4 regions of the Desulfitobacterium metallireducens DSM 15288 genome follow, and region 3 is predicted to be linked to each of the others. Evidence: riboswitches for the same ligand, from Rfam matches in the RefSeq annotation. Region 3 holds a riboswitch; each other region holds the start of a gene.
What was found. A riboswitch is a leader RNA that binds a small molecule or an ion and turns the genes downstream of it on or off. The one in region 3 is predicted to bind cobalamin.
Positions count from the first base shown of each region.

Region 1: another riboswitch for cobalamin. It lies ahead of DESME_RS03685 (bifunctional cobalt-precorrin-7 (C(5))-methyltransferase/cobalt-precorrin-6B (C(15))-methyltransferase); the one in region 3 lies ahead of DESME_RS13490 (ABC transporter ATP-binding protein).
Region 2: another riboswitch for cobalamin. It lies ahead of DESME_RS05415 (precorrin-6A/cobalt-precorrin-6A reductase); the one in region 3 lies ahead of DESME_RS13490 (ABC transporter ATP-binding protein).
Region 4: another riboswitch for cobalamin. It lies ahead of cobT (nicotinate-nucleotide--dimethylbenzimidazole phosphoribosyltransferase); the one in region 3 lies ahead of DESME_RS13490 (ABC transporter ATP-binding protein).

Region 1 covers NZ_CP007032.1:766,046-774,061, reverse strand. The annotation lists gene DESME_RS03720 (precorrin-8X methylmutase) at 54-689, opposite strand; gene DESME_RS03715 (sirohydrochlorin chelatase) at 686-1,054, opposite strand; gene cobK (precorrin-6A reductase) at 1,051-1,815, opposite strand; gene cobJ (precorrin-3B C(17)-methyltransferase) at 1,812-2,501, opposite strand; gene DESME_RS03700 (cobalt-precorrin 5A hydrolase) at 2,528-3,646, opposite strand; gene cobM (precorrin-4 C(11)-methyltransferase) at 3,643-4,422, opposite strand; gene cobI (precorrin-2 C(20)-methyltransferase) at 4,454-5,149, opposite strand; gene DESME_RS03685 (bifunctional cobalt-precorrin-7 (C(5))-methyltransferase/cobalt-precorrin-6B (C(15))-methyltransferase) at 5,214-6,449, opposite strand; cobalamin riboswitch at 6,590-6,767, opposite strand; gene cbiD (cobalt-precorrin-5B (C(1))-methyltransferase CbiD) at 6,838-7,935, opposite strand.
Region 2 covers NZ_CP007032.1:1,111,810-1,119,825, forward strand. The annotation lists gene DESME_RS05385 (4Fe-4S binding protein) at 1-180, opposite strand, end outside; gene DESME_RS05390 (DUF2680 domain-containing protein) at 300-797, opposite strand; gene DESME_RS05395 (response regulator transcription factor) at 1,058-1,750, shown strand; gene DESME_RS05400 (ATP-binding protein) at 1,743-3,599, shown strand; gene DESME_RS05405 (class I SAM-dependent methyltransferase) at 4,017-4,592, shown strand; gene DESME_RS05410 (NifB/NifX family molybdenum-iron cluster-binding protein) at 4,911-5,267, shown strand; cobalamin riboswitch at 5,355-5,542, shown strand; gene DESME_RS05415 (precorrin-6A/cobalt-precorrin-6A reductase) at 5,662-6,396, shown strand; gene DESME_RS05420 (energy-coupling factor ABC transporter permease) at 6,425-7,189, shown strand; gene DESME_RS05425 (energy-coupling factor ABC transporter substrate-binding protein) at 7,189-7,488, shown strand; gene cbiQ (cobalt ECF transporter T component CbiQ) at 7,481-8,016, shown strand, end outside.
Region 3 covers NZ_CP007032.1:2,775,225-2,783,240, forward strand. The annotation lists gene DESME_RS15460 (polysaccharide deacetylase family protein) at 1-1,033, shown strand, start outside; gene DESME_RS13480 (DUF1646 family protein) at 1,050-2,081, opposite strand; gene DESME_RS13485 (acetate uptake transporter family protein) at 2,244-2,840, opposite strand; cobalamin riboswitch at 3,091-3,264, shown strand; gene DESME_RS13490 (ABC transporter ATP-binding protein) at 3,384-4,904, shown strand; gene DESME_RS13495 (energy-coupling factor transporter transmembrane component T family protein) at 4,891-5,628, shown strand; gene DESME_RS13500 (hypothetical protein) at 5,661-6,191, shown strand; gene DESME_RS13505 (ferritin) at 6,276-6,800, shown strand; gene DESME_RS13510 (SHOCT domain-containing protein) at 6,893-7,081, opposite strand; gene DESME_RS13515 (hypothetical protein) at 7,135-7,425, opposite strand; gene DESME_RS13520 (ABC transporter ATP-binding protein) at 7,624-8,016, opposite strand, start outside.
Region 4 covers NZ_CP007032.1:1,738,449-1,746,464, reverse strand. The annotation lists gene DESME_RS08345 (sensor domain-containing diguanylate cyclase) at 1-959, shown strand, start outside; gene cobS (adenosylcobinamide-GDP ribazoletransferase) at 1,062-1,838, opposite strand; gene cobU (bifunctional adenosylcobinamide kinase/adenosylcobinamide-phosphate guanylyltransferase) at 1,841-2,455, opposite strand; gene cobT (nicotinate-nucleotide--dimethylbenzimidazole phosphoribosyltransferase) at 2,736-3,866, opposite strand; cobalamin riboswitch at 3,977-4,151, opposite strand; gene DESME_RS08325 (hypothetical protein) at 4,338-4,574, shown strand; gene DESME_RS08320 (ATP-binding protein) at 4,742-6,169, shown strand; gene DESME_RS08315 (Nramp family divalent metal transporter) at 6,251-7,525, opposite strand; gene DESME_RS08310 (ParM/StbA family protein) at 7,697-8,016, shown strand, end outside.

The sequences.
Region 1 (8,016 bases), 1.2 Mb from region 3:
GTGCAAACGCCTTCATGGATGGGAAAAAGCGTTGCCAGCCCAAGAGCGCTAAATTATAGTGTCCTACCAATGGCAAGGTAAATCAACGCATTGATGACCGTTGCTGCCATTGGACTTCCTCCACGAGTTCCTAAAACCGTAATCGAGGGATACTCTTGTTTCTGCCAAAGCAGATCCTTCGATTCCTTCGCTCCTACAAACCCGACAGGAATCCCCACAATCAGGGCTGGGCGATACTCTGGGTTTCGAGCAAGCTCTAACACTTCAATCAAAGCCGTTGGCGCATTACCCACAGCGACAATAGATCCCTTTAAACGCTCTTTGTTCAATCGGAGCGCCGTCATCGTCCGAGTAAGCCCCCATTCAGCCGCTTTCTCCGGAATACGAAGATCTCCCAAAAAGCATTCCGCGGTCCCTCCGAGTTGGGCTAACGCTTTTTTGGCGATCCCTGCGCGTACCATTTCCACATCCGTAATTACAGAAGCTCCCTGTTTTAAAGCGTGGAGTCCTTCCTCTATAGCACGTTTATGAATTGCTATTACCGGCTCCAATCCCAAATCTCCGCTCGTATGAATCAACCGCTCAACGACCTTAAGCTCTTGCGCGTTCCATACCCGTTGCAGATTCTGATGGATAAAGGACATACTATCGCGTTCAATTTGAGCTGGATCGGTTAAGAAATTGTTCATACCCTTAAGGCCTCCTTAATTCTCGAACTCGCTAAGATGGCAATTGAGTCATCTGCACCCAACTCAGGCGTAAAAACAATCTCTACTTCCGGGTGTGTCTCCTGAATTTCTTGAACTTCATTACGAATATCTACAGTGACATGCATACCTCGAAAAAGGAATAAAGGCATAATAATAATTTTTTGAGCTCCCGCCTCCACTTTCGCTTTAACCGCTTCAGGCAATCTCGGTTCCCAATTTCCCATAAACGCTGGAGTAACCTCATGGCCCAAAATATCTTCGACTTTCTTAGCAACTTCTATTAAACTATCATTTGCTTCCTTCCGACGGCTTCCATGCCCGAGAAGGATAATTTCTGTTGTCATTTAAGCTCCTCCACCCTTTTCAAAAATTCATTGATTGTTTCTACACGTCCGGGTCCCTCCCTTTGAGGGCGTTTTAAAACAATAATGGGAATTTCTAATTCAAGACAGGCCTTGATTTTCTCTTCCGTTCCTCCAACCTGCCCGCTTTCCTTGGTAATGACGACCTCAATTTTAAGCTGCTCCCAAAGCGCTTCATTAAAGCGTTGCGTATACGGTCCCTGGGCAGCAATAATCTGGTACGGTTTAAACCCGAGAGCCTCACAATGGAGTAACACTTCACTGCTCGGCAAGACTCGAATGAAGATTTCTTGCTCTATAAATCCTGGGACTTGAAGCCAATCTTTTAAATTCTTGCTTCCTGTACTTAAGAAAATTCGGCGCCCTAGGCGGGAAGCTAACTTACCTGCTTCCTCTAAGCCATCAGCCCAATGAATAAGTGGGGAATCACCTGTATGGATTCTTGGCCTCTCCCACCGGAGATAAGGAATTCCGGCTTGCTCGCACACCTTCTGCGCAAGCTCATGCATCTTCTCTGCATAAGGATGGGTTGCATCAATCAAGGCCATAATTAAATTTTGCTTTAAAAGACTAAAAAGTTCTTCTTCATCCAAGGCCCCAAAGCGTGTCTGTAAACCTTGGGATTCTGCAATCTCTGCCCCATATTCCGTAAGCGTTGAAACCCAAACCTGATGACCACGAGACTCGAGCTCGCTTGCCAAGCCCCGACCATCCTCTGTCCCGGCAAGAACGAGGAGGTTCATAGAATATACCCTCGCGGAGTGACCATATAGGAACCGATTACCCGCGTTTGGGAGCTTCCAATGATCACCGTAGTCAGCATATCAATCGGCAAACGTGTAAACTCCTCTAAAGTAGAAATCGTGACTTGGGGTAACTCTCCCCGCAATGCCTCGCGAACGATCCCCACGGGAGTCTCAGGTGAGCGAATCTCCAAAAGGAGTTTGCGAATCTCTTCAATCTGGCCTTGCCGCCCCTTACTTTTGGGGTTATAGATGGCTAGCACAAAATCGCCTTCAGCCGCCAAGCGAGCCCGCTTAAGAATGACCTCCAAAGGGGTGAGTAGGTCACTTAAGCTGATCACTGCAAAATCATGCATCAAAGGCGCTCCCAATTGGGAAGCCGCAGCATTAGCCGCTGTCACCCCTGGAATTATCTCTAGAGGCAGATCTAAACACCCTGCTTCTTGCAAACATTCAATCAAAATTCCAGCCATCCCGTATATCCCCGCATCACCACTACTGACCAGTGCGACGGAATGTCCATCTAGGGCTAATTTCACAACTTCCCGGCATCGATCAATTTCCTGACGCATGCCAGTAGATACAACAGTTTTATCCCCAATTAATGGGCGCACAAGGTTTATGTAGGTAATATAACCGGCAACGGTATCGACTTCCTCCCAGACTTTTTGGGCACGTACCGTCATATGTTCAGAACTCCCTGGTCCGATTCCTACGACAAAAATCTTTCCATACTGATCGCGACCGTGACTCCGCTTTGTTTCTGCTTGGGAAGAATCAATTCTCCATGTCTCGTCCCCAATAGACTGGCTGCTTCGCATACTCCATCCACTCCAATCTTCTCTTTTACAAACTCTGATTGAGACAATCTCCGTTGTTCCACAAGGGTCTGAATCTCAGTAGCCGAAAACGTTTGAAACGGAACGCCCATCTCGTAAGCCGCTTCAATTATCCCGGCTTCCTGTTGTTTAAGATCAATACTAAATATCCCTGAGACGCTCTGCTCAGAAGCACCAATTATAGATAATGATTCCTGTATAGCCTCTAAAACATTTTCTTTACTAATTCCTCGACGACTTCCCACCCCTACGCTTAGCGCTTTGGGAACAAAAGTAATCCATGGTAGATTACCGTTTGAATGAGATTTATGAAAGGGAGTAACCCAAATCTGAGCACTCTCTTTTTCATCTTCATCGACAAAAATATAATGTTCATCCTTCTTTAACGTATGCTCTAATGACAAACCGATCTCTAACCAAACCTTAAGACATCCTGTATCTAAAAGGCAACGATTAGCATGTTTCAAGCCGCTTACAGGCTTAACCGCCCATCCCAGTCTCCGTGCATATTCATCAGGGGCAATCAAGCCCTGAACATCAGTTGCTGTCGTAATCACCGGTTTCGCCTTAATCTGATCAGCAAGCGCTTTGGCCCAAGCATTAGCCCCTCCAAGATGACCAGAGAGCAAAGAAATCACAAACTGGCCCTTCTCGTCCAGGACAAGGACTGCTGGATCACGATCTTTGCTTTGGATTAAAGGCGCAATCTGCCGAACCACAATTCCCGTTGCCATAACAAAAATCAGCAAAACCGATTTCTTCCATAATTCCGGTAAAATATCTGCCAGTCGTTCAAACGTGTGGGGCTCTTCAGCTTCTAGAAGGCAATCCGGTTTAGAAGTTAGGCATTTCTGATGAATCCATAATTCCATCATCTCCGGGCTAACCTCATATTCCTGAAAACTCCTCATAATTTTCTCGCCCATAGTCCATGCCTGATTCGTAAGGACAATCACAGCAATTGGACCCCTCAAGTTTTCACCGAGCTTCATGACTTCTGACCAAGCCGGTATTCATGGCTGAATTCTGGGTCATAGAGTTTGGATCTCAAGCCTTGGTGAGAATTAAGGAAGTCTCCCACCAAAATTTGAGCCTGTTTTCGAATTCCTGCTTGCTTAACTTTCTCTTCGATCGTTGCCAAGGTTCCAATAACTTTTTGTTCATCCTCCCAGCTTGCCCGGTAAACTACTGCAACAGGTGTTTCGGGAGCATAGCCTGTTAATAATTCCTGAACCACACGGCTCATATCTTGCACACTGAGGAAAATCGCCATACTTGCCTGATGTTTAGCAAGCTCTGCTAAGCTTTCTTTTTCGGGTACAGGCGTGCGCCCCGCCAAACGGGTGAGTATCACGGTCTGACTGACTTCAGGAAGCGTAAACTCTCTTTTTACCGAAGCTGCTGCTGCGAAAACTGAGCTCACTCCAGGAATCACGGAATAAGAAATTCCCCGTTGCTCAAGAGGTTCCATCTGCTCCTGAATCGCTCCGTAAACACTCGGATCCCCCGTATGAAGTCTTACCACGGTTTCTCCGTGCTCTACTCCTTCAATCATGATGCGCAGGGTATCTTCTAAAGTTAAGCCTGCACTATCGTATAACGGAATTCCTTCCCGACAATAATTCAAAATCACTGGATTGACGAGAGAGCCTGCATAGATTACCCGATCCGCTGTTTCAAGAACTCTCTTGCCTTTAAGCGTTAGCAGTTCAGGATCACCAGGTCCTGCTCCTACAAAAATGACTTGACCTTTATTACGCTCAACCACACTATCCCCTCCAATGCAAATTTTCTGGATATCACACTGACCTGTTAATCAACACAAGACTTAAATAATCGACTTTTCCTGCTTCCTCCTGCTCAGTGAGTTCACGAATTTCTTCACCAGCTTGTCCTACTCGAGTTGCCAAAACTGCCTTTCCCCCACTTTCGTGGAGATCCTTCAGGACCTCTGGCAGATTGCGTGAAACCTTCATTACCACCAGATTCGGAATTTCGGGATATTTATCAACCCCTTCAATCCCTGGCAAAACAAGAAGCGGTTCATCTCCGGTAGCTAGCGGCTGATTCACTTTAGCCGCTGCAGCAGCCATAGCCATGATTCCCGGAACAGTTTCAATTTGCTCTGAAGGCAGTTCTTCTTTTAAAAGGTTTAAAAGGTAGGTGTATGTACTATAGAAAGAGGGGTCCCCTAAAGTCAAAAAAGCAACCGATTTTCCAGAATGCAGAGCATATAAAATTTGTGTAGCCGCATTTCGCCAAGCTACCTGGAGAATTGCTTCATCTGACGTCATTGGCATTTCTAATTCCATCAGTTGAATATCCGACGGACAGTGCCCTTTAGCAATCTCCCAGGCCACACTCTCCCGATCCATCCGGGATTTTGGCACAGCAACAACGTCAACCTGTTTAAGCACTTCAACCGCTTTTACCGTGATCAGTTGAGGATCGCCTGGTCCAACTCCAATTCCGTAAAATTTACCTTCTATTGTCATATATTTCTCTCCTTCCATTTGTTACATGCTGAGATATCTTAGAGACGTTCAGCCATACGCTTGCTTACTCTAATTGCCTTTTCCTTGCGTTCAAAATAAAGACAGGATTCATGGCTTGAGCCATATGAAAATCCTTAATCCCCTTCCAGCGGACTGCCTGAATTGAGATCACATCAATCTCCTCAAAATCCTGCTGTTGGAGTAGCTCCAACCCCCGCCCCACAGTCTCCAGGGTAACTGCCGTTAAAACAACTCTTCCACCAGATCGCAGTGGCGCCTTTTCTAAAATTTCTTTGAGTTGGCCATGACTTCCTCCAATCAAACACACGTCAACTTGAGGAACTTTTTCAAAGGCCTGAGGAGCTGTACCCCGGACGAGTTGTAAGTTGGGAATCCCAAATTTCGTTTGATTTAACAAAATAAGTTCTTGAGCTTCATTATCTTCTTCTACGGCAAAAACCCATCCTCGCCGTGCTAACTGAGCTGCCTCAATACTTAAACTACCCGTCCCTGCTCCCACATCTAAGACCTTATCATTCTCCTGAATCTTAGCTTTAGCAAGAACCTGAACCCGAATTTCCTCTTTTGTTAAAGGTACTTTACCACGAATAAACTCTTCATCAGGAATTCCCAAGCCCGCATTTTCCAAAGTTTGAGTGTTCTCTAGATTGTCTCCTTCTTTTAATGAAGGAGGATAGAGAAGGACGATTGCATGATTATACGTTTTTTTCTCTTGTGCCAGCATTTGTGCGTCAGTGGTAACCCATTCCTCTTCTGGATAACTTAGAAGATTTCCCAATGATATTTTTAAATTTATCCCATATCCATCATAATAGGCAGCAACTTTCTGAGGGGTATTTTCTCCACCTGTTAATATGGCTAAAGGCTTTTGAAACGTTAATGGCAAACGGTTCAGTGGCCTACCATGAACGCTGTGTAATTCAGCTTCTTGCCATGGCAAACCAGCTCGTGCAAAGGCAAACTGCATGGAGCTTATTCCGGGATAAACGCTAATCTCCGTTTTGGGAAACTCACGCTTTAACATTGGAAGAAAGCTATAAAATCCAGGATCTCCTGACACCAAAACACCCACTTGCTTCTTTTCAGTTAAAGCCAAGCGTATTTCTTGGATAGTCTCACTCAATTTTCCAGACAAAATGATGCAATCACCCGGGAAATTAGGAAAAAGTTCGAGTGCACGCTTTCCTCCAAATAATACTTCGCAGGATGCAACAATTTGGTCAATTACAGGCGGTAACCATTCCCTGCTCCCCGGTCCGATCCCAATGACTTTTATCATTCCACAACCTCCGCTATGTTGTAAATTCTTCCCTATATCTGAATATTCTAACATAATGTAAAATAAAAAAGATGAGTCTCGACCGACTCATCATGGTTTATTTGCTTGCGCATACTAAACTCATCCCCTATCGCTCGTAGGTTAAGTAAATGCTCAAGGCAGGTCTCCTGGCTTCAAGTCGATGCTCCCTTCCCCTTCCCAGTTTCCCAGTGGGTATATCGAAAGGAACTCCTTGTTTCACAGTGGCGGGACCGCGCCGGAATTACACCGGCTTCCCTTTTCATCCTCCGAAGAGGAACCTTGATTTCTAATTATTCATTTCATTCTTGTCTCTGATAATTCTAGAGATATTGCCAAAATCCCTTTAATTAGATTAAAAAGCTTAAAATTAAAATTCATATTCGTGGGGCCACTGCCATTTTGACTGAATCCATTGTTGGGCTGTATCGTCCCATCCAATGAAACTTCCATCTAATAAAGTAAGCACCGTTCCCACCTTCACCTTTTCCTGAACATGTTCCATTGCACGCCGGCTCACTAAAGCGGCAATTTCATGGATTAGATCTTGTTCACCCAAGGAAATTAGCTCTGTTGCCGCTCCTTCTGCTGTAGGAAATTCAGCGATACTCCTTAACTGCTCCAAAGAGATCCCATGAAGTGCAGCATGAGCCACTAAAATCTCCATTCGTGCATCTGCGACATGGTTATGAGTATGAAAAATTCCTCCCGCAACTTTTAAAAGCTTCCCGATATGGCCTAATAAAATCACATTCTTAATTTTGCGATAAGCAGCTTCCTCCAAAATAAAGCCGACGAAATTACTCATCTGAATTACAGCTTCTGCTGGTATTTTTAATTTCTCAGTTGCTGTCCTAAATCCATAATGACCCGGTGTCAAAATGATCGTTTGATGTCCATAAGCGATCGCTTGATCCAGTTCCGGTAAAATCGAATTCTTAAAAGCCTCTTCTGACATAGGCCGAACAATTCCCGTAGTTCCTAAAATAGAGATTCCCCCAACAATACCTAGTCTTGGATTTAAGGTATGCTGAGCTATGCGCTCACCCTCAGGCGCTTCGATAATCACTTCAATTTCTTCTTCAGGAAATACCTCACGGATGGCTTTTCGAATCATCTGTTGAGGAACCGGATTGATCGCACTTTCGCCAGTTGGTACTTGGAGCCCTTTTTTAGTAACAATGCCGACTCCTTTACCCCCACGAATGTGAATTTCTCCTTGATTAGACAGAACCCGTACTTTAGCTTGAATCTCTAAGCCATGGGTTACATCAGGATCATCCCCAGCATCTTTTATAATCCCAGCATTACCCCAAACACTTTCTTTTTCCACCCATTTAAGAGGAAGATTTAAGCGTTCTCCACTCGGCAACGGGATTTCAACAGTTATTTGTTTTAGTTCATTTTTAAGTTGAAGGCAAGCAGCCTTTGCCGCACCGGCAGCACAGCTTCCTGTGGTATACCCCATCCGCCATTCATGAGAATCCTTATCTTTATGACTCAAACTCTTCCTTCCGCCTTCCTCTAAAGAATAAGTCTCTTTCTTATT
Region 2 (8,016 bases), 1.5 Mb from region 3:
GCTCCCTGCTGTGAATATTTGATATAAACTCTCCAGTCCACCAAAGGGGCAGAGCGCGTGTATGGAAGGTGATTCTCCACCCCCCAGTTTAATATGCAGGTATGCTTCAGTCGTAATAAACAGCGTAATAAGGGCTAAAAGAATCCAACGTAAAAATTTAATTTGTTTCTCTTTTCTCAATTATTATCACTCTTCCTCTTATAAAAGGGCTACAGAAGGGTTTTCTTACCGTAGTGTAGCCCCTATTTCATTCTCTCTGTAAATGTCTTTGAAACTAAATTGATGTTGGAATCTATTTTTTAGTTTAAAGCACCTTGAGTAGTACTTGGGGTAGCATTAGTAGTGCTTTGAGTAGCACCTAGGCCGCAAGCGCCACCTCTACCGAATCCTGCCCCATTACCGGCTCCTCTACCCATTCCGTAGCCACCACCCATGCCATAGCCTCTTCCTCCCATTCCTTGGCCATAGCAGGTTGCTTGATTATTTTTGATGTTATTATAGATTTCATCGGCTTGCGCTTGGGTAATGTCACCAGCTGCAACCTGTTCGTCAAGAACAGCTTTTCTTTGTTCTAGCATTTGGGTTTGGAATTCATCTAGCTTGCCTGCTTCCTCGGCAATCGTACCATAAGTTTTGCCTGTGGTAGACCGTTGTTCGGTTACAGTTTCAACAGTTTGGCCTGTCACACCGGCTGTGATTTCGGCTGGGGTCTTGAGTGTTGCTGCATAAACGCTACCTGCTGTCCCTAATACTCCTAGGGTTGTGACGACGACGAGGAGTTTCTTGAGATTTTTCATGTTGACACGCTCCTTTTTATTGATAGTGTATATTTACCCTTAATTGAAGTATAGACAAGAAATGTGGCAAAACTTTGGCAAAAGTTTAAAAGAATTTTGTCATTTCGATCATCGAGCAGTTCCTAAAGACGTAATCCTATGCCATAATTATGTCACACATTAGTTTCATTAAGTGGTAGATTAATGTTAGATAACAATAATCCGGATTTTGAATGAAAATACTTAAAAAACAGTAGAGATGCAGACTGGAGGGAGCAATTATGAACAAGACAATCCTGATCGCCGATGATCATGAGGATATTCTCGAAATAATGCAACGATATGTGATTAAGGAGGGTTATACGCCACTCCTTGCGCATGATGGAGAAGAAGCCATTCAGAAGTTTAATGAATCGCCACCTATCCTTCTGTTACTCGATGTTATGATGCCTAAGAAGGATGGATTCGACGTTTGCCGTAAGATCCGTGAAACTTCGAATGTACCTATTATTATGATCACGGCTAAAGGCGAAGATGGAGATCGTATCATGGGTTTGGATATTGGGGCTGATGATTATATTGTTAAGCCCTTTAGTCCAGCAGAAGTTATGGCACGGATACGGGCGATTTTAAGACGGATTGACATTTCTGAGGATGAAGAAAAAGATATTATTCGTTTTCCAGGGTTAGAAATCAATATTTCAACTTATGAAGTATTAATACAGGGCCAAATCATTAATTTGACTAAGAAGGAAATCGAAATTCTATGGTTATTGGCAGGGAATCCAGGGAAAGTTTTTTCAAGGGATACCTTGCTTGATCGTGTCTGGGGTTATGATTATTTTGGTGATGCGCGAACAGTAGATACCCATATAAAAAGACTCAGATCTAAAATAGAAAATTCCCAATCGTTCAATTGGGATATCAAGACCGTCTGGGGAGTGGGATATAAATTTGAGGTAAAGCATGTTTAGAAAAACGATTACATTTAAATTAACAGCCGGTTTTGTAGTTATTGTTCTCATATCAATGCTAACGATTGGACTTTTTTTCATCCAAATGTTTAGACAATATACGTTCGACAGTAAAGAGCAAGTCCTGCTAGAAAGAGCGCGTAGTATTTCAGAACTATTCAGTGAAAATCCGCAAAGTAGCTCGCAGATGCGGGGCTATGGTGGACTGATGAAAGTATTAGGTAACCTTGCAGAGGCAAAAGTCTGGATAACTGATGACAAGGGTAACCCTGCTGCAATATCTGGTACGAATATAAACATGGGCATGGGAAACGGTATGGGGGGTAAGGGCGGTGGTCTAGGAAATAGCGCTGGAAATGGTATTGGTCAAGCCTTTAGTAAAGACCCTTTGCCTGCAGAAGCGGAAAACGTGATCACGGAAGTTTTAGCGGGTAAAGAATCAATAAGCGAAAATTTCAGCGGTGTCTACAACGAAGCAACGCTGACCGTAGGGGTTCCAATACGGAATTCGGATCAAAACGTAGTTGGTGCAGTCTTGTTACATTCACCTGTTACAGGTATAACCGAAACTATTGATAAAGCGATTCATATGTTAGAGATCAGTCTTTTGGCCGCTCTAATCCTTGCTACAGGCTTAGGAATATTCTATTCTTTACTTTTTACTCGCCCCTTGAAAGCCATGAATCGCACTGCCGTAGAAATGACGCGTGGCAATTATGCAACGCGAACAGGAATTAAACGTGAAGATGAATTGGGACAATTAGGAAACTCGCTTGACCAACTTGCCGAGAAGCTGGGTTACACGATTGATCAGCTTTTTCAGGAAAAGGGCAAAATAAGCGATATAATCGCCAGCATTTCTGAAGGAATAGTAGCCTTTGACCTGAATTTTAATTCACTGAGTATTAATAGTGCGCTTTCGGAAATCATGAATCAGACTTTGGTATACTCCAATGAAGGACTAAAAAAGGACTTTGAAGCTTTGGCGATCTACGACTCACTTGAACGAGTTATTATGGATAAAAAGTCGTTGCAAGTCCTCAAAGATTGGAAGGGGAAAAAACTAAGATTTACTTTATCTCCTATCATTGACAATCAAAACAAAGTTACGGGAAGTGTCGCCCTAGTTCAAGATATTAGTGAAAGCGAACGCCTCGAACAACTGCGTAAAGATTTCGTTGCTAACGTATCGCACGAATTCAGAACACCTTTGACGGTTATCAAAGGATCTGTCGAGGCCTTGATGGATGGGACTGTTGACCAAACACAGGATATCGAGCATTATTACCAAAGAATGCTAGCTGAAACCAAGGGGTTGGAGAGATTGGTTGGAGATCTGCTTGAGCTATCCAGGCTTCAGTCCGGAAAAATCTCAATTCATCAGGAAGAGATCTACCTTCCAGGCCTTATTTCCGATGTCATTAAGAGTCTGCAAACATTGGCCGATAAAAAAGAAATCCAAATCGTTTATCAAGGGTTGCCCAATGTTCCTGTCCTTAATGGGGATTATGATCGTTTAAGACAATTATTCGTGATTTTTATTGACAATGCGGTGAAATATTCTCATACTTCAACAGTGATAACAGTTGAACTAAACGTAATAAAAGATAGTACACTCCAAGTCAAGATTAAGGATCAAGGTTATGGAATTCCTCAAGAAGAACTGCCTTATGTGTGGGATCGCTTTTATAAAGCAGATAAGTCGCGTCAAAGTAAGGGCACAGGACTTGGGTTGGCTATTGCTAAACACTTAGTTCAGCTTCATCAGGGTCAGGTATTCATGACCAGTGAAGAGGGGAAAGGTACAACCGTTACAGTACAACTTCCTTTAAATATTTGTGCAGATTAGTGTATGGATTTGACACAGACAAGGGTAAAAGTTATGATATTCGTATATACCCCCTGCGGGTAATAATGATGAAATAAGATAAATACGGGAAACGGGTGAAATAAACAGATGATCAGCGTCACTGAAAAGGCTGCGAAAAAGCTTAAAGAACTTATCGCGAAAAAACCAAATTCACAAAATACGGTGATAAGGGTTTCTTTCGGGGGATTTGGCTGAGGCGGTCCTAATTTTAGCTTAACTCTGGATGAGTTAAATCAAGAAAGCGATAAAGTTGTTGAATGTAAAGGAATTAGAGTGGCATATATTTCCTCCATTGAAGAGTATATTGATAATGCTATTATTGATTATTCTAACTTTTTCTTAAATCGCGGCTTTTATATTAAAGGGTCAGGACTATCGTCTTGCTAGGAGGTAATAATGAGTCATAAATTTGATCCAGCTCATAAAGATAAACTTAAAGCCGAATGGCGAATAAAGGCCATACCCCCAGTGCAAACCTTACAAAGATTAGGGCTAGTTGCTGAAGATAGTGTAGCTGATATTGGTTGTGGAATTGGATTTTTTGCGATTCCAGCAGCTAAAATCGTTGATTCATTGAATATAATTTATGCGTTGGATACATCAGTAGAAATGCTCGCTGAGGTTGAAAAAAGGATGAGGGAGGAAGAGCTTTCCAATGTCATTCCGATAAAAAGTGAAGAGTATAATTTTAAACTTTCTTCTGAATCAGTAAGTTTTGCGCTTTTGGTTACAGTTCTTCATGAGATTGAAAACAAGGAACGATTTCTTCAGGAAGCCCGTCGAATTCTGAAACCTGCTGGGAGAATAGCCATCATAGATTGGGAGAAAAAGCCGACTGAGATGGGCCCGCCGCTTAACCACCGTCTCAGTTTAGAAGAAGTCGAGGAGCTTTTGATGATGACCGATTTTGAAGTCAATCAGGAACACCATTTTACCGAAGCATTTTATGGCCTAGTTGCTGTAAAAAAATAAGAGATTTTAGAGCTAGATATAATATCTTTTGTGGTAATAAAGCATGATGATTCGCTTTTTACCTTGTAAACTTCAATAAGAATATTGAACACATTTCAACCAGAATATTTAATTAGATTAAAAGCGGATGGAGGTAAAGAAGCAATAGAAGATGGCTATAGTTTTATCAATTCATATTAGTGACAAAAGGGGACCCTAAAAAATGATGTTGCAGAAGTCAAAGTCCTTGAAGGTTGAGGACTTGAGGGGGATGCACACGGGGGAAACTAGTCATTGAAAATAAATAATAAGAACAAAATAAAATTGGAGGGTTTCACAATGAAAAAAATAGCAATTCCAACTAATGGTGAGGTTTTAGATGCCCATTTCGGCAGAGCTTTAGCATTCACAGTCTTTGAAATCGAAGGAAATGAAGCGCGTAAAGTAGAGGTTCTCAGCGCTACTGGCCTGCAGCATCAACATGAAGGACTTGCAAGTATGTTTAAACGTGATGGGGTAAATGTCCTCGTCTGCGGAGGTATTGGTGGGGGTATGATCAATGGTCTTAATGCTGTAGGTCTGGAAGTAGTTACAGGAGCTTCGGGAAATGTGGTTGATGTGGCGAATTCGTATGCCAAGGGGAATCTTGTGAGTACCGGGTCTGTCTGTCATGAACATGAACACGAACACCATTAAGAATAAGAACCAGGTAAAGTAAAGATTGAGAATATCTTTCAGAAAAATCTATACAAACAATCTTTTTTGATGCTATAATTAGTAAGAATTAAATATCTGGACATGAGTGATTTTTCCTGAGGGAAAAATTTAAAAGGGAAGTTAGTGCAAGCTAACGCGGTACCCGCCACTGTAAGAGGGAGTTAACTTACATAGTGTCACTGGGGATATACCTGGGAAGACGTAAGTTGATGAAGATCTTGAGCCAGGAGACCTGCTCATACCAAACATTACGACTACCTACGGGATGTTAGGAAGGTGAATGCTTGTGTCTGCGGTTTTCGTACCGGATACTAGTTATGAACTCTGAACCCTTCTGTTGGTGAAGGGTTTTTTTTATTGGAGGTAAACACGAATGTTCATTCTTTTGGGAGAAACGGCTGCAGCACGTGAGATCAGTGAACATCTTAATAACAAGAGGATTGAGTATAAACGAATTCAAACCTGGTCAGAGAAGTCTAGTACGCAAATACCTACGGCCATTCTTGATGCCAGCCATCCTTCCTGTGGTGCTAAGTTTACCTCGTTGGGTAAATGGTGCGAACACCAAGGAATCCCCTTTCTGCGGCTGGAAAGACCTGAGACTCAGCTTCCGACCAACTCCTTAATTTCTTCAGTACATAATTGGGAGGAAGCCTTGCTTCATTTGGAACAATGCGTCGAGACACTTTACCAAGCGAAAGGTCGACCGGTTACGATTTTTGCGACGACAGGGAGCCATCAACTCGAAAGTATGGTGAATAGTTCTTTTGCCAGCCATGTTCGTTTCGTTGTGCGTGTTCTTCCTGAAGGGCGCATCGTACAGAAATGCCAGGATATGGGCATCCACCCTAAAAATATTGTTGCGATCCAAGGTCCCTTCTCAAAAGAGCTAAATCGGGTATTATTTAAGTCTTATGGAGCAGATATCATTTTAACACGAGATAGTGGTTCTGCCGGTGGGACGGATACCAAAATATTAGCTGCCTTAGAACTGGGGTTAAAAGTTGTACTTCTAAGGAAGACCAAAATAAGCGGAGGATTGACCATGAATAATGTTAATGAATTACTGGATTGGGTAGATAAGTATCAACAAGCGGAATCTACCTAAGGGAATAGAAAATGAGGAGGTTATCAGAATGAAAAAAAGCATATTACTTGCCTTAGTTTACTGTTTATCCGTATTTGCCCTCTTTCCTGATAACGCCTATGCCATGCATATCGCTGAAGGATTTTTGCCCATGAAGTGGGCTGCATTCTGGTGGATTGTCATTCTCCCTTTTCTGATGGCGGGGTTACGTTCGATCAACAAAACGGTGAAAGATAATGCTAACCTTAAAATGCTGCTGGCGATGGCAGGGGCCTTTGCTTTCGTTCTTTCGGCCTTGAAAATTCCATCAGTCACGGGCAGTAGTTCACACCCAACAGGTGTAGGCTTAGGAGCTATTCTTTTTGGACCTGCTGCAATGAGTGTGCTCGGGGTAATCGTTTTAATCTTTCAGGCTGTTCTCTTAGCTCATGGCGGCTTGACTACACTCGGAGCGAACACCTTTTCCATGGCAATAGTTGGACCTTTTGTTTCTTATGGGATCTATAGAGGCCTTCAAAAGTTGGGCGTTTCAAGAAGCATTTGTGTTTTCTTAGCCACAGCTTTGGGTGATCTTGGTACTTATATAACGACTTCTCTCCAGTTAGCTTTTGCTTTTCCATCTACTCAGGGCGGTGTAATGGCTTCGGCCACTAAATTTATGGGCATTTTTGCTGTAACTCAGATTCCTCTGGCGGTTAGTGAGGGTTTGCTTACAGTCTTAGTATTTAATCTCTTGACTAAATACAGTAGTAAGGAGTTAAAGCAACTTGCGATTTTCAGCACCCCAAAAGATTTAGAACTTGAGGTGAAATAATGAAATCTATTATGAAAAATATTTTATTGATAGTTCTCGTTGTTGTCTTAGTGGCTATCCCATTATTCATGGTTAAAGGAGAATTCACAGGAGCAGATAGTCAAGCTACAGATGCCATCATGAGTATTGAGCCTAATTACAAGCCTTGGTTTAATTCAATTTATACGCCGTCGAGTGGTGAGGTTGAGTCATTCTTGTTTGCACTGCAAGCGGCAATGGGGAGTGGAATTGTTTGCTTCTATCTGGGTTATAAAAAAGGGCAACATAAGAAGTCTCATGAAGAAGCTTATCATGATTAATATTGATCAATATGTTTATGCGAACAAACTTTTAACAATTCATCCTGCTGAGAAATCTTTTTTGGCTATGGCGACCATGGTTGTCTGTTTAATTTCAACCTCAATCTATACACCAATAATGGCTTTGACTTTAATGGCTGGATTAATTATCTTTAAGGCGGATATTCCTGCTAAGTTCTTTGGACATTTGATGCTGATCCCCATTGCATTTTTAGTAATGGGGGAACTCACCCTGGCGATTTCAATCTCCGATCATGCTGAAGGTTTCTTGTATCATTTTGTTGTAGGCGATATTCTTATAGGGGTTACAGCTACAGATTTAGACAAGGCTGTTCTGCTTTTGAGCAAATCGCTAGGTTCTGTTTCTTGTCTCTATTTCCTTGCTCTCACGACACCGATGCTTGAAATTACTTCCGTACTTCGTAAACTAAAGGTGCCTGCTCTTTTCCTTGAATTGATGAGTCTTATTTACAGGTTGATCTTCGTTCTATTGGATTCGGCTGCAACGATTCGGACTTCACAGAGTTC
Region 3 (8,016 bases):
GATTAAACAAGCCCTTGAGCTGAAACCCGATTTTGTATATGCCCATTTTAACTTAGGCTTAGCCCACGAACTGGCCGGTCACTGGACTGAGGCGATTGATAGTTACCATGAGGCACTTAAGCTAGATTCCAAAGATGTCTGGAGTTATTACGGCATTGCCAGTATCTACGGCAGGCAAGGAAATGTCGGAAAAGTCATTGAATATTTAAAGCCCGCTCTTGCGCTCGAACCGGATATTTGCGAAGCTGCTCAAGAGGAAAAAGACTTTGACCCTGTAAAAGACGATCCACAGTTTCAAGCTTTACTGCAAAATCCTCCCTCGAAGATTTCCCCAGAAACGTTTTCCTCAATGACTTCTCAAGGAACAACAACCCGAGTCCCCGTTCTCTATTATCATTCCGTTATGGACGAGCCTGGCAACGAATTGCGCATGCCCCCCACAGAATTTGAGAAACAGATGGAGTACTTATCGCAAAACGGATATCACGTCATCACTCTCGATCAGCTCTATAATGCCTTCTATAACAAAGGTTCACTCCCCGATAAACCCATTGCCATCACTTTTGACGATGGCTATCGCGATAATTTCACCAATGCCTTTCCCATTATGCAAAGATATCATTTCCCCGGAACCGTCTTTATGGTATCAAGCTATATTGACGGAGAAGGTTTTTTAACCTCCGATCAGCTCCAACAATTGCAAGCTGCGGGATGGACAATCGGTGGTCATTCAGAGAATCATACCAATTTATCAGAAGTCAGCGCTGAAACTACAACAGAAGAGTTAAAAAATTCGCGTGCCATCCTCGAAAGCCTTCTGGGATACCCTCTCAAATACATCGCCTATCCCTTTGGGGGATACGATTCTCATGTAATGAAACTGACTCAAGAGGATGGTTATCTAGCAGGCTTCACAACTGCCCGAGGCTGGGCTGACCCAGAATCCAATCCGTATGCGCTCCAACGAATTTATTGTTATGCCAACATGGGAATTCCCGAACTTGAACGTCGCATAACAAATCCTCAATACTAAGGTTTGCCTTAGTCCCTTATATCAGATAAAAAATAATCCCATAAAAAGCGACCATAATCACAAGTCCGACAGGAACACCCAACCTTGCCCACTCTTTACTCTGGATATTCAATTTACTCGCCGCAATAATATTAGGAATATTCCCCGGAATGAGCATACCGCCACTGATTAAGAGTCCGAGCAAAATAGCCATAATCTGATCAAGAGACATCTTATCACTGATCTCCGCTGCCGCTAAAGTCGCATTATCTAAAATAGCCGAAATCATATTAATCCAGTACAGAATCTGACTGGGTAAACCCAGAATAAATCGATCGATGATCGGTTTGAGCCCTGTCCCCAAAAAGGTTAAAGCCATCACAAAAAGGTAGATTTTCAAGGCACGTAAAACGACTTCTTTGTAGCTTTCCTCTTCTTGTAAACTTTCTAAACCCAAAGGCTCCTGTTCCGTACGAATGAAAAAGGCAGCAAACAGACCCAGCGCGATAATCGCCGGAACGATGAGTTCTCCAAAATTACGGAATAAGTACCAGAAGTCGGCATGAAGTTTGGAAATGACGATTGTCGCTAGCGGTTCTCCAATCGGCGTTAAAGCAGCCCCTAAGCCAATCGCAAAACAACTAATAATCACGAGAGCAACTTCACTGGTGCGATCCAACTTCAGATTGTTGACAATTTCGACCAAAAGCAAAGCCGCAATAATCGCCGTAATTACACTTGACATCAATCCTAAGATAAGGACGATTAAAAACATCAATAACCGTGCTGGTACATGGCGTTGAACGCTTTGGATCATATGATTGATCTTTGTTTTAAAGATTTTAAAAATTATACCGAAACCAAGAACTGCGGCCGTAATCATAATCGGTTCTTCCAAGGCCTTCTTGAATAATTCCAGCGTCATTTGCTGTGAGATCAGAACGGACAAAAGACCCATCACAAATAGAAAAAATTCCAGGTTCTGCTCCACTTTTTTTATGGTAAACGGCAAAACCAAAACAAGTAAGATAATCAGTCCCAATCCGCCATACATAAGATTTTCTGCCAAAAACAACCTCTCCTATACATCATTCATCTACTGAAAACCCCTCTTCAGCACACCCTAATTATATCACTTAATTCTGAATTTGCTGTACATAAAAATCCACCTAAAAATGCCAAAAAAGTCCCTGCCTGATGGTTTTAACATCGGGCAGGGACTTTTTCTATACTATTTTATCCATGGACCCGTAATAGGTAGAATCGTTTTCCCATAGGCAGTATTGAGAACCATTGCCGAAGAGAGATAAATTCCTAAGATGCCCGTCATGAGCAACGCATAAGCTGCAATAGGTTTGAAGCTTCCACCGAGTAAGCCTATATCCATCAAAGCAATGAAAATAATGCCTATTTCTAAAACAACTACCGCTGTAGCCATAATGCTGGTGCCCTTGAAGTAAGCAGGACACCATAACAGAAGAACTAAGGCAAGACATAACCATGCCCATCCATCAACATGAGTATCGAGAGGAATTGCCCATTGGTTAGCGGCAGCAAAATATTTAATAAAAAATTCAATTGAACCCGTCAACATGAAGAACGCAGAGAAAAATGTAAAAACATTACCCCCAGTGCTGTTTCCTTCTTTAAGTTCAATAATTCCAACGACAATCTGAATAAAAAAGCCACCTAACAGCCAGGCCCCCATCAAGGGTAAGGCCCCTACCGTTACTTTACCGCTTAATAGTGCGTAAAAGATAAAACATGCTACAGCAAGCGCTACGAGACCTGCAGGTGCAGGATTTGCCCATTCCTTTTTCTCTGACATTTAAACGTCCTCCTTCTCATGCCTCTCCATTAACTAATCTCGTTTTTCTAAAGGGATTATTCAGGGGAAGTATTCAAGTGAGTTTGATAATCACCTCCTTCTTATATGTCAGTCGCCTCTAGGATGGGCGAATATAAATACATAATATATTTAATTTTCTAAATTTTCAATACTTTATAGTTGCCTTTGAAAATTTTTTAATAAATGATCTATTGACAAAATTTACAAATCAATTTAATATGGTCTCAATTGAACATCATATTTAATAGGTGCCCGCAAGGGACAATAGGGAACCAGGTTGAATTCCTGGACGGACCCACCACTGTAATTAGATGATGAAAATGTGCATTAGCCACTGGGATAACCGGGAAGGCGTACATCGGAGTCTATAAGTCAGGAGACCTGCCTATAAAATATCGCCAAAAGGACAATGGTAAAGTTCTAGCTTTTTGATTAAGCTAGAACTTTTTTATATTCTAACTATCTTTTATCTTTTATACTTCTATCTCTTATCTTCTATCTTACTTTTTGAGGTGTATTGCTATGAAAACGATTGCCAAAATCAAGATCGAAAAACTCATATTTCCGCAGGCAGAAAAACCAGCTCTCCAAAACATCGATTTGGAAATATATCAAGGAGATTTCCTCGTCATTACCGGCGATGTTGCCTCAGGAAAATCGGTCTTACTGCACTCCATTACAGGGGCCATCCCGCATTTTCATAACGCGGAGTTAACCGGTAAAATCACCCTCCTCGGTCAAGATGTCAAGGACCTCCCCCTCAACAAAATGTCCGATTATGTTGGCTATATGATGCAAGAACCACAGAATCAATTGATTAGTCAGGAGGTCTATGACGACGTAGCCTTCGGTCTTGGCAACCTGGAAATTCCCCTTGAGCAGATCAACAAAACGGTAAAACGTACTTTGGAATTTGTAGGTCTAGCAGGTTATGAAAGGAGACAGACCGCATCTCTTTCCGGCGGGCAGGCCCAACGTGTCGTTTTAGCCAGTGTTTTAGCCCTCCAGGCACCGCTTTTGATTCTTGACCAACCAACCGCCGAGCTCGATCCTCAGGGTCGCTTCGAGCTTTATCAGCGACTGAGTCTCTTAAATAAAACCCAGAAGCTCACGATTATTCTGGTCATGGATCGAATCGAGGAAGTCCTTAACTATGCCAACAGAGTCTTATATCTTCAAGACGGTGAAATTATCAAACAGTATTCGCCTGAATCATATTACCAAGATCAAATCCTCCATCGAGAAGGAAAATTACAATCTATCTCTGCCAACGCTAGCAGTACTGCCAGTACTCCCACCCCGCAACGCGTCGGCCCTCCAGATATAATTGCTCAAATGAACCATGTCTCCTACCATTACAAAGACAATTTATTAGGTTGTAAAGACCTCAATCTAAAAATTCATAAGGGTGATTTTTTAGCGGTCATTGGTTTAAACGGTTCAGGGAAATCAACCTTAGCTAAATTACTGGTCGGTCTGTTAAAGCCTTCTCAGGGTGAGCTTAAACGGTTTACTCAGAACGCTGGCTTCCTCTTTCAAAACCCCGACTTTCAAATCTTTGCCAGTACATTGGAAGAAGAGGTTGGATTTTCACTCAAGTTAAGAGGTGAAGCTCAGGAAATAAGGGATCAAAAAATTGAGGAGTCTCTAGAATTTTTGGGGCTGCTAAAGTATAAAAAAATGCATCCCCAACGCTTAAGCCGAGGTCAGCGCCAGCTTTTAGCCCTCACCTCTGTTCTCGTCAGCGATCCAGATTTCATCATCGCTGATGAACCGACTTCGGGTCTTGACGAAAACCAGGGCTATCGGATTATGGACAAACTCTTCGATTTATCCCAAAAAGGCAAAACCATACTATTAATTACTCATGATTTGAGCATGGCTAGCACGTATTCTAACCGCTTAGTGGCGATGCATAACCATAGACTTCAACTCGATATTGCAACACGTGATCTTGACGAACATCTTGCTGAACTTCAAGCGATAGGCCTGAATTTTCATCCGCTTATTTCCTTCAAGGAGGCTCAGAATGGAACTTTCTAAGCTCGATCCCCGGACAAAGCTGCTTTGGTATGCTCTCCTGATCTATTTCTCACTGAGCAGTGGAACCCTTGTTCAGTTAGGCCTTGTTTTCGGGGTCTGCCTTACCGCTTCTCTTCTCATAACCGGTTCTTTAAAACAGTATAAAGTCATGATTGGCATCCTGTTGCTCTTGGGATTTCAGACTCTGATTCTTCAGTTGATCTTCTGCCGGGAAGGCGAAATCATCTACCAATGGGGACTCATTACAATCTACAGCGAAGCCGTACCCCTTGCAATCACCGGCCTACTCAAGGCCTCGATTATTGTTTTTGCCAGTATGCAATTTTTCACGTCATCCTCACCTCAAGACTTTACCTTAATGCTGATGAAATTCAAAATCCCCTATCGCTTTGCTATGCTGGTGGGACTGGGCGCCCGGTTCATCCCCCTCATGAAAGAAGAATATGTGTCCATAATCGATAGCCAGCGAACTCGCGGTCTTCCCATGAACAGTGTTTGGGACAAGATCAGAGCCCTTATTCCAACCTTCCTGCCTTTTTTATATCGCGCCGTCCGACGCTCGACAGAAACGGCTCTAGCCATGGAGCTAAGGGGCTATGGACGGAGCAAAAACCGAACCTTTTCTTCCAGTATAGCGATTAAACCTTACGATATCGCCTTAATCATAAGCATGATATTGGTAATTACCCTCGACCTCGTAAATAGGGTATTTCCATTAATATAAATGATTCACCAAAATCTAAGGAGGAAAATTCAATGGAGAAAAAATTATTGAGAACAGACACTAGAGCCTTAGTTGGCTCCGTCATCGTCGGGATCGTCTTCCTGATTTCAATGCAGGTCACAGGACGGATCGACGGTATTTTAGACCCGACCCTCTTACTTTTAAATGGAACTGCTTGGTCTTTCTTTACCGGCCTCATCATTTTAATGTATAAACAACCAGCGGGTATTATTGCTGGATTATTGGAAGCCATTGTCGCCATGGCAACGGCCTATTCCCCACTCGCCTTTTTCTTCCTCTTCGCTAATACCATTGGCTCCATTTCTTACTCCTTAATTGAACGAAAGCTTTCCATGGAGAAATTAAGTCACCATATATTAGCTCAGATCGGATGTAATGTAACGGGTAACTTGTGCGTGATGGTCGGGTTGATTTATGTCATTCATCTGGACTGGAAGGTCGCTCTATTTAGTTCAGCATTAACCACCCTTGTTGCCACTATAGTTGCCGGCATCCTGACTCTAAAAGTCTACTCAGCCTTGCAAAAATCCGCCTTAATTTAGTTGTTTGGGGGTCGTTATTTGTTGATCAGACTTGACATGTCCTTTCCCGTATGCCATTTTTATTATAAAAGGAGTGTGATTTAAATGGTCCAAGAGAAAGTACAAGAAGCTCTAGTTCAACAGCTAAACAAAGAATTATATTCCGCCTACTTTTATCTCGGCATGGTCACTTATTTTTCAAATCTTAATCTCGAAGGTTTTGCCCACTATTTCCGTGTTCAAGTTCAGGAAGAACGGGATCATGCCCTTGGATTTTTCAATTACCTCTTAAAGACAAATAACCCCATCCAACTCCCTGCAATTGCACAGCCCCCGCAGAATTTTGAGAGCCCCTTACATGTATTTGAATTGGCCCTTCGTCATGAGGAGAAAGTCACTCAATCGATCTATTCTTTAATGGATGTTGCCCAAGAATTCAAGGATCATCAGACGCAAGTCTTCTTGCAATGGTATATCACGGAACAATCCGAAGAAGAGGACAATATGACCCGCGTTTATAACCGCTTAAAACTCGCTGGGAATGAAGGTTCAGGAATTTTCATGCTCGACAACGAGCTTGCCCAACGAATTTACACCCCAGCAGTTATTCCCGGTGTAACTTTAGTTTAGATGTCGAAAACGAAGCCCGATTATTAAATAATCGGGCTTCGTTTTATAACAATAAAAAGAGGGCTGTGCAACAGCCCCTTAGATTTTCCGCTTTATTCAGCAAGAATATTCTTCTTCATCAGGAATTCTTCTTCCGTGATTTCACTCCTTGCATACCGCTCTTTCAAAATGTCCAGAGCAGCATCATTTCTTCGGTAGCACTTATGCTTATGGAAAAAATCTGTTTTATAATCCCAAACTAAATATAAGCCAACCCCAAAAATAAGGATCCCTATCATCATTCAATACACCTCCTATTTCTGATCAAAATTGTATCGTCCCCTACCTCCATCTATTATTGATTAGGAGTTTGATTGGGAGTAGGAGTTGATGGGGCTGGGGCTTGATTTTGGTTGTTATTTTTGTTTTTGTTATTGAAATTGGGATTCTGGTTGAAACCTCGTTGTTGCGGATTTCTAAAACCATAATTACCGTTCATTCCCTGACGATTGGTAATCCTATGTCCAGCAAAAGCGCCCATACCACCATGTTCAACGTAACGGAAGGCTACAGACCCAGCACAAACCCCTAAACCGAGTACCATCAATAAAATTCCGCCCACAAGTTGTTTCTTCTTCTTCTTCAAGAAAGTTCCTCCTCTCTATGAGATCTGATATAATTATATCGCGGATCTAGATCAAGATTCTGATCAATTTATGATATATTTATTAAGATATTATAGAGATTTCCGAAATGGGGTTAAAGGGGACTTAAAAATAACAAGGGGATGTTACATTGAACTAAGAGTTCATCGTAACATCCCCTTTGGTTAAAGTTAAGCGTTTCAGTCAAAGAGGTGGCAAGCCACCCAATGGTCTGGAGAAATTTCCTTCAAAACCGGTGCATTTTCTTTGCATTGGTCCATTGCCTTAAAGCAACGAGAAGCGAAACGGCAACCCGCAGGCGGGTTGATCGGACTGGGTACATCACCCTCTAAGATGATCCGTTCTTTTTTCTTTTCCGGGTTAATGTTTGGAATGGCGGATAGCAAGGCTTGCGTGTAAGGGTGCATCGGGTTCGCATAAAGCTCTTTTTTCGGAGCGATTTCTACAAGCTTACCGAGATACATTACGCCTACACGGTCGCTGATATGTTTGACGACATTCAAGCCGTGCGCGATAAACAGGTAAGTCAACCCAAACTCCTCTTTTAAATCATCGAGTAGATTTAAAACCTG
Region 4 (8,016 bases), 1.0 Mb from region 3:
CTTTAGAACGAGAACAGGCTTTGACCTTACTGCTGCGAGGCACGGAAATTCTTGTCCAAGCCGATACAGAGGAGCAACTTCTCACAGAAGCCGGTGAAATGGCAATGGAAATCCTCTTTCTTCCGGGGGGTTTTTTCTTCCTATATGAACAGGGAGAATGGATAATTCGTGCTCCCTTTGGGCGGTTGAAACAAGCAGAATGGGCATGGAAAGATTGGGTATGGAAACAAATGGAACGAGATAAGTATGATCGTTTTACCAATCCACATGCGGTGTCACATTTCTTGGAGGTTGGGGATAATCCTGAGCACTGGCGTAAGATTCTTATCCAACCGATTGTCAACCATAGCGGGCTTATGGGTGAACTTTGGTTAATGGATGATTTAGAATGGGTGACAGAACAACGTCAGGAGATTGTATCAGCTTATGTTCGAGATGTTGGAGTTGCCTTAGATGCGATTCGCCAGCGCGATGAGTTATCCCATCTAGCCTCTACGGATCGACTTACTGGAATATTGAACCGTCAAGGGTTTGATCATCGGATTCGTGAGGAAATGGCAGGAACACTTCGCCGCCAATCTTCTTTCTTGCTTTTGATTCTTGATCTTGATTTCTTTAAGCGTCTCAATGATACCCAAGGTCACCCTGCAGGAGATTTGGCCTTAAAGACGTTAGCTCAAAATCTGTGTGCTTCTGTTCGAGAATCTGATATTGTTTCTAGGACTGGAGGAGATGAATTTACGGTTGTTTTGACGGATTTGCACTTCTCACCGGAAGCCCGGAAGGTTATTGAACGAATGAAAGGAAACCTTGGTCTTAAACAGTTTGGGCTTGACGTAAGTATTGGTGTCGTTGAATTTCCTGCGGAAGGGCGGAATTACGAAGAATTGTACCGTCTGGCAGATCAACGTCTTTATATTGGAAAAAATATGGGCAAAGGGCAGATCGTTTTTCATTAAAAGAAGCCGTTATTTTGAAGTTCCTCATTGTTGAGGAGCTCAAGATAACGGCTTCTTTACTCATTATTTTGAACTTAGATAGCTGAAATATTAGATCTAGGTTTACCTAAAGAAGGGGATTACGCCGATTAAAAAAAGTATCTCTGAGAGTTCAATGCTGGCCCCGTATAGATCTCCGGTTAATCCGCCCAAAAGGCGTGCGACTTTCTTTGAAAAGTAGTAAATAAAGAGAATGGAGAAGAGAAAACCAATCAAACCAGCCAAACCTAAAAGATAAACGGTCAGAGCCAAGCATATTAAGCCTTCTATAGTAAAAAATAAGGGCTTTTGAAGTGAACTTTCGTGAAACCCTTGCCCGAGTCCTTCTTCGCGAGCATAGGGATAAAAGAGAATTCCAAACATAAAAACCCAACGTGATAGTATCGGCATGATAAGTAGGGTTAAAATAGGTGCAAAATGAGTGGAAAAGGACACGAGGGGAACGCTTTCTTGAAGAAGTCCTGCTACGAGTGTGAATTTGAGGAGGAGAAGGGCGCTTGCGCTTAAAGCACCAAACGATCCAACTCGGCTGTCTTTCATGATTTCAAGCATTTTTTCAGGGGTCCGAGCTGACCAGAGGGCATCCATGCTATCCATGAAGCCATCCATATGAATGCCGCCTGTTAAAATTAATTCTTCAATAATCAAGGCAGTAGCAACAACAAGGGGGGGATAAAAGTTTAGCAAAAGGAGAGCACTTAAGCTCAAAATAACGCCAAGCAGCAGACCGACGATCGGATAATAACGCTGACTAGCAGTAAATTCTTCTTGGGAGACGTCTGTTGGTGCGGGGAAAGGGAGGCGTGTCAAAAAGGTTGCAGCAATTATAAATCCACGCATAATTAATGATGCTCCTGTCGTGGTTTTAAAGAATCTAGAAGTTCCTGCCCTGATTGTTTAACTTCAAGGGGGTAACCTGAAACGACCCAGAAGACTTTATCAGCTTTGTGAGCAAGTAGCTGGTTGCCTCGTCCTGCTAAATCCCGGTAAGAGCGGGACATCGGATTATCAGGGACGATTCCTTGTCCCACTTCATTTGTTACCATAATGACCTGCGGAGTTATTTCCTGGGCCAGGGTTGCAGCTTTTCGAACTTGGTCGAGTATTTTTTCCTCTGCTTCGGGAGTTAAGGTATCGGGGTAATGGGAATCTGAAGAAGAGCTCAAGGACTTAAGCATGAGATTAGAAAGCCAGATTGTCACGCAATCCAGCAGGATAACTGCATTTTCACTGCGGATTCCTTCCAACACTGAAGGAATATCGAACGGTTCTTCAATGAGTTCCCAGTTGCTGGGGCGTTGCTGTTGGTGTTTTTGGACTCGCCATGCCATTTCCTTATCGAAGACTTGCGCTGTAGCAATATAGATAACGGGTCGACCGGGGTGGGCAGCGAGTTGTTCAGCAAAGGTGCTTTTACCGCTGCGTGCTCCGCCGGTGATAAGTATGAAGTTAGACATTAGAGTGTTCTGCCTCCTTAGGTTGGGTTATCATCTCCACTTCCGAGTGCACCCTCTATCCGGCCGAGGTGCTTGAAGTTTTATGAGTATAAATATTCTTTTAAATTTCTATTTCACCTGCTTTTTGTTCTTAGTAGTCTTTTCCTTTATCTTGGTTTTTACTTAGAACTATTAAAGCGTACTTATCGATGGAGAGCTGACCTCGTTAGCAATGTTGATTCTGAGGTCAGCTCTTTATCATTATTTTTGTGTTGTATCAGTTATTAAGCGAAGTATTAGATTAAAAGTCTCCTGTGGTGACGCCAGCTGATTCGAAGGTTGCCATTTCATCAGCGATTTTGAGGGCAGCTTCTACCATTGGAAACATGAGGGCGGCGCCTGTTCCTTCACCAAGTCTCATGTGGAAATCAAGTCGAGGTTGGAGGCCGAGTTGTTTTAGGGCTAAACGGTGGCCCTGTTCTTCTGAGTTATGAGAGGAGATCATATAGCGGGCAGAGATGGGGGCAAGTTGTGCAGCTGTAAGTGCAGCAGCTGAGGAGATAATGCCATCAAGGATGATGGGGATATGTTGATAAGCAGCTTCGAGAATCGCTCCAGTTAGGGCGGCAATTTCAAGGCCTCCAATTTTGGAGAGGGTATCAATAGGGTCAGAGGGGTCAGGTTGATTGACTTCGATGGCTCGTTTAATGACATCTTGTTTATGTTTTAGGGCCTCATCGCTGACTCCTGTGCCGCGCCCGGTCACTTCTTCCACGGAGTGGCCGGTAAAGACTGAGACTAGGGCAGCACTCGGAGTGGTATTGCCGATACCTACTTCACCCGTTGCTAAGAGATTGACGCCAGAGTCGACTGTTTTAGCTGCAATCTGTGCACCAGTAAGCAGCGCGAGTAGTGCTTCTTGACGGGTCATAGCAGGGCCTTCAGCTATATTATTGGTCCCATTCTTAACGCGATTGACCATCAGTTCGGGGGGGTCTAAGGGGGCAGCAATTCCGATGTCAGTTGCGATGACTTTAGCGCCACCGTATTCGGCAAGGACATTGATACCTGCACCTCCTTCGAGGTAACTATAGAACATTTGAGCAGTCACTTCTTGGGGAGCAGCACTGACTCCTTCTGTTACAACACCATGATCTCCGCCCATGAGGAGGACAGCTTTTCCTTCAATTTTCGGTTGTGAGGTGCGGAAGATTCCCGCAAGTTGTTGGCCAATATCCTCTAAGACGCCTAGGCTTCTGGTAGGTTTAATTTTTACATCTAAGCGTTGTTGCATGGCTGAGATAGATTCCTGATCGAGCTTTTCAATTCCACTCGTAAGCTCTTTTAAGGCGGACTCAAGGGCTTGTTCGTCCGCTTCTTTGAGATTATTGTTTAGACCATGAAAATTCCTACTCGTCCTTTTTGTTGTCATTTTAAATCTCCTCCATTTAGTTTTTATTTTTTGTAAAAAATAAAGTCCCGCCACAATTTTTATTGTGGTCGGGACTTTTCCGTCATCGCCGCCGCTTTCCAATACCCCGGAAAGACTTTTCTTCTTAGGCAGGTCTCCTGGCTTAGACTCAAGCACCCTGACGCTCCTTCCCAGCAAATGCCAGTGGATTAGCGAGGGCTCATCTTTACAGTGGTGGGTCCGCACCGGATTAACACCGGTTTCCCTATTCTCCCCGTGAGGGGCACCTAAGAATAATACAATTAAATTTACCTTAAGATTACCAAAGATTCGGAAAAAGTCAAGTATAAAATATGGGTCTAATAGATGATACAGGAGCTTGTAACCATTGTCCAAATCTAACATAGTCTATAGTAGAACGGAGAAGTGAGATGAAATTGAGCACTTGGTCCAGGAATATTTCACTGTAAGGGTAATAAAGGGGGAGATTTAATGAGCGAAGAATGTACGAAATTACCGGGAAGCTTAATACGCATTAATATTCCAGGAGGAGCTGTCATTAATCTTTTAGACTTGCTGGAAGTGGCTTCACCAGATGGAATTTGTATAACTGTTCGTAGTCCAAGACTTGGTGAAGAGCATACGGCGGATGATGAAACGGATTCTACGCGCGGTTCACTTGTTGATATGGTGAAGAAGGCTAAAGCTGTGATTGATGTTCTCAATTGAAAAGCAAAATGGAACCGGAGGGTGAGTAAGCTCACCCTTTTTATCATGCGTGGAAAATTGTGAATTGAGTAAGGTAAGAAACATAAATCTATGATATAATACAGCTAGTAAAAAATAGAGTGGGGTGGCATTGTACTACAACACTTTAATCGAAGGAGTTTATATATATGAAACGGGGAGAATTGAGACAATCGGAAACATTGAAATATGAGGATTTAAAGGATAGATGCTTAAATGGGACAGCACAAACCCAAAAATACGCTTATCTATTAGAGGGTTTAATCATTTATAGATCACTGCGTGAAGATCCAGTCGTAAAGAGCTTACAGAACGTATTCACTTCATTAACTCAAGAGAAGGTTGATTGGGGTCAAGTTTATCGAAACTATCATACATTTTGTGCACTAGCAACTGAAGAGAATTGGCCGGAATATTTATGGGATCTTGTCCTAGAAGCGGACAATGTTTTTTCGCGTCAAGCTGGTTTTAAAGCGTGGGGAAGTTTAGATCTCGGACTTAAAAATCTCGTTATTCATGATGTAAAGGCAGTCCAGAAGATCGCTTCTCTTCAACCAGAACAACTACAACGAATGGTTTGTGGAAGAATGGATATAGAAGCTGAATTGGGAACTAACTCAGGGGTAGAGTGGCTCGGAAGGATGGAACAATGGCCTTTATGGGCTCCCCAAGTAGGTGAGATTCATCAGGATCCTAGCCGTGCAGGACAGTTTTTAGAAAAAATGCGTAATGAAGTTAAAGCAGTTTTACGCGCAGACGATGACGAAAAGGCGGTTCAAGAGTTAGCCTCTTTCTATCAAAAAATTGGCTCCGGTCTAATGGCAACAGGATTGGCCTTTAAATGGGACGGGAATGCTAAACTTCTCGTTACGGTAACTCCAGATCCAATCCGAAAAGAACAGTTAATCGGCCAAGAGCGAGAACAGGGCATTCTTTTAGAAAACACGAATTTCTTCCTTTCAAGATACCCAGCCAACAATGTAATTCTTTATGGAAACAGGGGAACGGGTAAATCATCTCTCGTCAAGGCTCTTCTTCAGGAATATTGTGATCAGGGGCTAAGATTAGTGGAACTTTCCAAGCAAGATTTAACCGACTTTCCTTTGATTATTCGTTTTCTCGCGCCTCAACCTCAAAAGTTTATTCTCTTTATCGATGATCTTTCGTTTGAGGAAACGGAGTTAGCCTATAAATCGTTGAAGACCGTTTTAGAGGGAGGCTTGGAAAAGCGTCCTGATAATGTTCTTATTTACGCGACCTCGAATCGTCGCCATCTTATCCGTGAAAACTTCTCCGAGCGTCAAGGCGATGAGATTAATGTCCGTGATACTATGGATGAAAAACTTTCGTTAGCGGATCGTTTCGGGATCACGATTACGTTCCCCTCACCAGACCAGGAGGAATTCTTGCGGATTGTGGAAGAATTGGCTGTGCAGGAAGGATTAGCACTCGAAAAAGCGCAACTTCGCCAGCAAGCCCTCCGCTGGGTCATGATGCATAATGCGCGTTCAGGTCGTACCGCTCGGCAATTTATTGACTATTTAGCGGCTCAACAGAAGATCAATTTGAAGAAGTAAAAGGTAACTTAAATATAAAAATTTAGAATGAAATTAACTGATAATCTTTAACTAAGAAAAGTGTGGTAACCCACACTTTTCTTAGTTAAAGAGGGTTAGGTAGACCAAAACAGCATTGAGTGAGACAATGAGCGTCACGATAATGATTCCCATAACATTGGTCAGTTTTTTATTCGCCATTTCGCCCATCACCGATTTTCGACTTGTAATTACAAGAAGCGGGATAATCGCGGCCGGAAGGGCGAAACTTAAAGTGACTTGGCTCAGAATTAGGATTTTCATGGGATTGAGTCCGATCCAGAGCAGAATCATCGCGGGGATCATCGTAATAATTCGACGAATGTTAACCGGAATATCCAAACCGATAAACCCTTTCATCATATTTTCTCCTGCCATTGCGCCAACCGTTGAGGAGGAAAGACCCGAGGCAAGTAAGGCCAATCCAAATGCGCCACTTGAGAGATTACCAAGTAAAGGGGAGAGTGAGCGATGTGCTTCTTCAATTGTTTCGACAGGCTGCCCGTTTGCATAAAAAACGGAGGCAGCAACGACGACCATTGCGGCGTTGACCAAAAAGGCGATGTTCATTGCAAAGATGATGTCAAAGCGTTCCATCCGAAAATGCCTTTTGATATCACTAAGTTTCTCACTTTTTCGTCGGGATTGAACGAGTGCAGAGTGAAGAAAGATAACGTGAGGCATTACAGTGGCTCCGAGCATTCCCACGGCGACTAGAACACTGTCTGGACCTAAGCTGGGAATCAAAGTATGGATGGCAACTTCATGCCAGTTGGGTTTAGCGAGGAAAATTTCGACAAAGTATGAAATTCCGATCACGGCCACGAGGATAACAATTGTTCGTTCAACCACGTGTTGGCCGAAGCGTTGAAGATAGACAATCAAGAATGTTGTGAGGATGGATAGTGCACCTGCCCAAATTAAGGGAATCCCGAAGAGAAGGTAGAAACCTAAAGCGGCCCCTAAAAATTCGGCCATGTAGGTTGCTATTGCAGTAAAAAGGGTGATGATCCAGAGCAGAATATTAGTCGGGCGACTAAACTGGCGTCCGCACTGGGTTGCAAGATCCATTCCGGTGACGATACCCAGTTTAGCGGATAGAGTCTGAAGGAAAATGGCCATCAGGTTACTCCAGAGGATGACCCATAAGAGAGAGTAGTTAAAATTTGAACCGCCGCTTATGTTCGTCGCAAAATTTCCAGGGTCGATGTACGCGACACTGACGATAAAGGCTGGCCCGATATACCGTAATAAAGATTTGGTCTTTTCTTGCCAGGTTTCTTTTTCCAGGGGTATTGGAACAGATACATTGTGTAAGTAGAGAGGATTATCACTCATGCTTTCACCGCCTCTTTTTTTGGATCGTGAGGTGACCCATTTCTAATCTATGGAGTCGGCGGGGAAGGGGTGACGCCTTGAGGGTGGTAAGATATGGTTTGATGATATATAATAGAAATTAAATGAATTGTGTCGGAATATGATTCTAAACGTGATGAGGAGGAACTCAAGGTGTTTGAAAACGACATACTCGTAGCAGGAGGAGATCCTGGTTTTGGAGCGATCAAACTCGATGCAGGGGACAGCAAAGTGCTTTTTCCAGCGGTGATCTGTCAAGGTAATGAACGGATCTTTTCGACATTGGGAAATTCTATTGTAACTCGTGGCACAGAATTGGATGAACAAATCGCTTCTCTAGATGTTGTCGTAAAGAACAATTCGACGGGTATAGAACATCATTATTTTATGGGCAATTTAGCAGAAAGTCTTAATCCGAATGAAGCACATTATTGTTGGGATGAGGATAAGTCAACAGATGAAGAAGCCACAGC